2 regions of the Paenibacillus marinisediminis genome follow, and region 1 is predicted to be linked to the other one. Evidence: riboswitches for the same ligand, from Rfam matches in the RefSeq annotation. Region 1 holds a riboswitch; the other holds the start of a gene.
What was found. A riboswitch is a leader RNA that binds a small molecule or an ion and turns the genes downstream of it on or off. The one in region 1 is predicted to bind S-adenosylmethionine.

Region 1 (3,289 bases):
ATACGATCGAATCCTTGATTGAATATTCGCATCGCCTCGTAACCGGGGTTGTAGGTTTGCTCGTACTATTGATGTTTATCTTACTCTGGAAATATGCTCGAGACCTGCGAGACAGCAGGATATACGGGGGGTTAACGCTAATCTTCACTGTTGTTCAGGCTATGATGGGCGCACTTGCAGTTGTTTATCAACAAAATGCAGCTGTAATGGCCCTGCATTTCGGCTTCTCGCTAATTGCATTCGCCTCTTCATTCTTATTAAGTCTGTCATTGCGCAACTATTCTATAGGATTGAAGCCGCAGCCATCCAACGGCCAACAGCTTGTAAAGGATGTGTTTCGTTATGGCGTATGGTTTACATTGCTGTACACTTATATCGTCATCTACGTAGGCGCGTTTGTCCGTCATACCCAATCTGCAGGTGGTTGCAGCGGATGGCCGCTCTGCAATGGCGAGCTCATTCCCGATCTAACGGGCGGGACGCTGATCGCATTCATGCATCGTGTGGCAGCAGCGCTGCTGTTTGTTGTAGTCGCGACAATGGCCCATTTTGCCTACCATCATCATAAGAATAATCGCGAGATTCAATTATGCGGCATCTGGACGTTAGTGCTCTGCTTAGGGCAAATATTGACCGGGGCACTCGTCGTGTTCACGATCATGGATGAGAATCTGCTGCTGTTTTCGAGCTTGCTTCATACAGTGTTCATTTGCGGTATGTTTAGTGTTCTGTGCTATATGAGCGTAAGAGTATGGCAGTTGAGAGAGCAGAAGCAGCAGGAGCTGTCAGCATGATTATGCGCTTTTCATGACAGTGCGCTGCTGCTCATCGATGCTTGTCCCTAGAAACAAGACGCAAGCTGTAGCTTTAACGGCCTCTACCCATCGCACATTCCAACTAATGCTCGGTTTGAGCTCCATATGCTGCTTGTCATTATTTGATACTGTAAATGTGTTCTTTGCTTGTGCATTCATCTGAATGTTCCCCCTATTGAAAAATGATGTGTAAGCGTCTGTTCGCTTGCTTGTTGAGTTCATTGTACATCTCGAGGCTGAGGCTAGCCATTGCGCTGACTTACGTTCGCCTTACATTGTTGTCACCTGTCTGATAAGCGCTGAAAGTGTCGTTATCTATAGGTATAAGAGGATGATGACGGTTAAGAGTTGTTTATCTGAGGAATTCTAAACCATTACATGGGATATTGGCGATGTCATATCAATGGTGAATGGAGGGCTTAGCATGCTCCGAATACTGTTCGGCGAACCGCCTCGTGTGGACGATGGTGAAATCAAGCAGGCGATGGACGCCATGGATCAATATGTACAAATGGTTCGTTCTCAGATGGTAAAGCACGGGGATCCGAAGCAAGATTGGTGCAAATATGAAGTGTGGACCGTTGGTCTCAAGACGTCACTTGATGAGCTGGAGCAGAGCGTCTATGCGTCAGAACGATTCGCGGAGCGCGTGACGAAGCAGTATCAAGAAGAGATGAATGAATCCGAGTTGGACGATTATTATCGTCATGTGTATTTCTACAAGGACGGCTTCATACGAGTTTTTTCCGTGCTGGATAAACTGGGGACGCTGCTTAATGAAGCGCTGAATCTAGAGACTGATAAGGTGAAGAGCCGCTTCTCTTTCTATACCGTAGTGCGCCAGATGCGGTCGAAGGGTGTCACACCGCAATTGACGAATCGTTTGATCGAATTGAAGGAGCAGCATAGTGATGCCCTGCAGCGTCTGCGCAAACGCCGTAATACGGAGATTCACCATATGAACACAGAGATGCAGGATGATCTGTGGCAGCGGCATCGCAGCTTGAATGAGAAGATCAAGCTGGAGAACATTAAGAACAATGTAGATGATCTGCGTGAGGGCTATCTCATGGTGTGTCACGTATTAACGGCGGTGTTTGAACAGCTCCATCATTTCAAATAAACGTATACCTCGATTCGATCTGTGTTTGTTGTAAATTATTGGCTGTTGACTTGCCTGATAGACTGCTTTATACTTTGGCAATAACTTCATAAGATCGATGTGATAATCATAATCAACTTGATCTCGTTTCTGTACAAAGAACGAATCAAGACTGATCTCATCAAGAGAGGCGGAGGGACAGGCCCGATGAAGCCCGGCAACCGATCATGCAACCCAGTAAGTTTCGCTACGGCGAATAGTTGCATGATGTCTATGGTGCTAATTCCTTCAGGATGCATAACAGCATTCTGGCAGATGAGAGAAGGGTTTATATGTGCCGCCTATTTATGTTGAACGGTATAGATATGAAGCCCCTCTTGGCATCTGCTGAGAGGGGCTTTTTGGCATTATGATGGAGAGTTTCGCCAAGAATAATGATGTTCTCTTACTGATATATCACGATGATCATGATGTAAGTTATCACGAAAGTAGAAAGGAATGTGCTAGAGCATGATACACATTAAAGAGTTGTCCAAGCGCTATCCCAGTCCTCGCAAAGGGGAAGCAGGGCTGCTGGCATTAGAACATATCGACCTCCAGATTCAGGCTGGTGAAATATACGGAATTATCGGTCATTCAGGCGCAGGCAAGAGTACCTTGCTTCGCAGTATGAATCTGCTGGAGCGTCCTACATCTGGAGAAGTTATTATTGACGGCGTTGATCTGACGAAGCTGTCGAAGCAGGAATTACAACAGCAGCGCAGCAAGATCGGCATGATCTTTCAGCATTTTAATTTACTGTCATCTGCTACGGTGTTTGACAATATTGCATTTCCAATGCGTCTCTACAAGCATTCTAAGGAAAGAGTGAACGCAAGAGTCAATGAACTCATACGCTTGGTTGGTCTGGAAGAGCACCGCGACAAGTATCCGGCTCAGCTGTCCGGTGGACAGAAGCAGCGTGTCGGAATTGCTCGCGCATTAGCGAACGATCCGAAGGTGCTCCTCTGTGATGAAGCGACATCGGCACTTGACCCGCAGACGACGCAATCCATTCTGGAGCTGCTGCTGCAGATCAATCGCGATCTCGGCATCACAATCGTACTGATCACGCATGAAATGCATGTGATTCAGACGATATGCGATAAGGTCGCCGTCATCAGCGGCGGACGCATCGTCGAAGAAGGAAGTGTAGTTGAAGTGTTCCTGAAGCCGAAGCATCAGGTTACACGCGAATTTATATTAGAAGAAAGCCATCATGACGATATTCAGCCATGGGCATCGTTCAAGAAGCTGGGAGGAGATGGCTCTGTAGTCGTGAAGATCGATTACTTGGGTGATGTCACCTATGAGCCGATATTGAACCGGGTGT
Region 2 (3,289 bases), on a different contig from region 1:
GCGATGCGAATGGCGTTATATTCATGGCGCTCCATTCGCAGTGCCAGCGTCTTCATGCCGCGCATGAGCTGATAGCTGTCCGTCGGTCCAAGACATGTGCCGATGGAATTGTGCAGGAAGGCCATTTCCTCGGACAGCTCTTTGCCCTTCGTCACGATGATGCCAGCTAGCACATCATTGTGTCCGCCTAGATACTTAGTCGCGCTGTGAACGACGATGTCAGCACCAAGCTCAAGCGGACGCTGAAAGAATGGTGTCATCAGCGTATTATCGACGATCGTGAGCATGTCATGCTTCTTCGCCCAGCTTGCCGCGGCCTCGATGTCCGATATCATCATCAGCGGATTCGTAGGCGTCTCGATAAACACCGCGCGAGTCGCTGGAGTTCGTAGCTTCTCCATCGTCTCGAGATCATTCGTGTCGACATATGAAGCTGTGATGCCGAATCGAGCAAGTATTCTTTCCAATATTCGATAAGTGCCGCCGTACAGATCCAAGGAGGCAATCAGATGATCACCCTGACTGAATAGAGCAAATACATTCTGGAGCGCGGCCATCCCCGAGCTGCAGGCGAAGCCGGCATCGCCTTGCTCCAGCAAGGCGGCGGCATCTTCAAGCACTGCTCGAGTCGGGCTCTTCGAGCGGGAATAATCATATCCCGTGCTCTGCCCGAGCCCTGGATGGCGAAATGCTGTCGCTTGATAGATCGGAAAGTTGATCGCTCCCGTCTTCGGGTCTTGGATGGATCCGATCTGAGCTAGTTGACTTTCTATGCGGTAGGAGCGTTCATCTCGTTCGATCATATTAGATACCGGCTCCCTCTTTGCGAGATTTAGCCGAGCTGAGAACATACGGTGTCTCTTGATATACGTAGTAGTTCAGCCAATTCGAGAACAGCAGATTAGCATGTGCTCTCCATGTGGAATATGGTGTTTGACTTGGATCGTTATTCGGGTAGTAGTTGATCGGAATATCCATCTCCATACCCTTGGCTATATCACGATCATATTCCCATTTCAGTGTATAAGGATCATACTCGGAATGACCCGTAGCAAATATCTGCCGTCCATCCTTGCTCGCAATGAGATACACTCCTGCTTCTTCCGACTCTGACAGAATGATAAGGTCTTCTACCTTAACGATATCTTCCTTTCGAACCTCCGTGTGACGGGATTGCGGAACAAGAAAACGTTCATCAAACCCGCGTGTGAGTCGAATATTCTCGGCTGTTAGAGAATGTGGAAACACACCGAAGCATTTCTTCTCAAGCGGAACCTTAGGGACACCGTAATGATAGTAAAGGCCTGCCTGTGAAGCCCAACAGATATGGAACGTTGAAGTCACATTTTCTTTCGACCATTCCATAATGCGGCACAGTTCTTCCCAATAGGTAACTTCTTCGAAGTCCATCTGCTCGACCGGAGCTCCCGTAATAATCATGCCGTCAAACTGCTCTTGCTCAATATCCTCAAATGTCTTATAGAAGCTAATCAGATGTTCAGCAGATGTGTTCTTGGATACATGTGTCGCAGGATGGAGCAGCGTCACATCCACCTGCAGCGGCGTATTGCCGATCAAACGAAGCAATTGCGTCTCCGTCGTTTCTTTCGTCGGCATTAGATTAAGAATAACAATTCGCAGCGGCCGGATATCCTGCTTATACGCGCGGGATTCAAGCATGACGAATATGTTCTCCTGAGTCAGTATTTCTTTAGCTGGTAAAGTATCCGGAATTTTAATCGGCATGACGTTCTCCTCCTTTGGAATGTGGTCTCAAATGAGACAATCAACTTGACAGGCATGGAAAGGACTTATGATCGCAAAAAAACCTTTCTCAATTCTTGAGAAAGGTTCATGTTAATAGAATTCATGCGCCTCTCTCATCTGTCAGCCCGTATCGGGATCTCCCCCATTCGGTTCTGCAAGAATTAGCACCGCTGCTTTATAGCTTGAGCTATAAGCCGGTTGCCGGATTTCATCGGGCTTGTCCCTCCACCTGCTCTTGATAAGATTGCCGTTGCATATTTAGTTCGGTCTTCATTTGGACTTGGTAATAATTTAAAGCATGCATGAGCATCCCGTCAAGCACTAATTCACAAAAATTTGAATTACTCCATATTCTAATTAAGGAATTGGTTGGCACAATATTTTGGTTGAAAGCCATTTTCATGAGGGTTATACTATACAAGTGCTTGGCATAGTCAAGCAACTAAACTTCACTAATAGAGGTGAATTCGGATGGATGGCGACCCGAGGCCGCGCCTAGGTATGAGCAAACAACCGAAAACGACGATTCGACGAGTGTGCAGGACTTGTTCAAGACCTGACGATTGTCGTCTGCCTGCATGGGTATCATGCACAGGCTGAGTAAGTCTATCTACCTATAACCATAGGGACCGACGCTAAGCCTAGTGTATGCGCGTGTCCGATGTGTACTTACCACGTCACACCTCGAGCTAAGATTCCCCATGACAACAAGGACGGCTTCGTTTGTCATGATTCATCCTCCCTCGCATGAATTGTCATTACAATGACAACACAAGCTACCTATATTATGGTGGCGAGAAGGAGTGGTGAACATGAAGATACGTCTCGTCCACGAAGGTGTATTTACACCTGTCGAAGACATTCAACTCACATTAACCCCGCCCGAGCAAGGTTTTTATTGGATCGACGCAGATTTAGACGATCTTGTTGTGCTGCAACCGCTGTTTAACATGCATGATCTTGCCGTTGAGGACTGTCTAAGCGAAGATGAACAGCGTCCAAAGATGGAGATTTATGAAGATCACTACTTTATAGTGGTAAACAGCATTCGATTCGATGACGAAGAAATCTTCTTGCGTGCACTCAATATTTTCTTAGGCAAGCATTACTTAATTACGGTTACAAGACAAAAGATCAACGAGCTCCGCACCATCAAACCCCTCTTATGGGAACAAGAAGTAGATACGTCGGATCGTATGCTTTATATTCTTGTCGATACGGTAGTGGATAGCTACTTTACGGTTGCTGATCGCATTGAAGCGAAAATCGATAATCTTGAAGAAGTCGTGCTGGTAAACGCCAAGAAATCACATCTGAACGAAATCATTAATCTGCGAAGCGAAATTCTGTGGCTGAAGAAGGGTCTTGGACCGCAGAAGGATGTGATCTTCGTGCTATATAACAAAGATCTGCGTTTGATTGATGATGATCTGCAGAAATATTTCCGAGACATTTATGAAAATGCCGTCAAAGTGGCTGAAACATTCGAAACGTTCCGCGACCTGATGGCGAACTTACGAGA

Region 2: linked by a shared signal. The riboswitch ahead of metA (homoserine O-acetyltransferase MetA) and the one ahead of ACXX53_RS12490 (methionine ABC transporter ATP-binding protein) in region 1 are both predicted to bind S-adenosylmethionine.

Annotation. Positions count from the first base shown of each region.
Region 1 is NZ_JBTGUH010000004.1:287,644-290,932, reverse strand. It holds gene ACXX53_RS12505 (COX15/CtaA family protein) at 1-794, shown strand, start outside; gene ACXX53_RS12500 (hypothetical protein) at 795-974, opposite strand; gene ACXX53_RS12495 (Cthe_2314 family HEPN domain-containing protein) at 1,240-1,938, shown strand; SAM riboswitch class I at 2,093-2,239, shown strand; gene ACXX53_RS12490 (methionine ABC transporter ATP-binding protein) at 2,428-3,289, shown strand, end outside.
Region 2 is NZ_JBTGUH010000001.1:598,761-602,049, forward strand. It holds gene ACXX53_RS02695 (PLP-dependent transferase) at 1-803, opposite strand, end outside; gene metA (homoserine O-acetyltransferase MetA) at 805-1,746, opposite strand; SAM riboswitch class I at 1,878-2,012, opposite strand; gene corA (magnesium/cobalt transporter CorA) at 2,580-3,289, shown strand, end outside.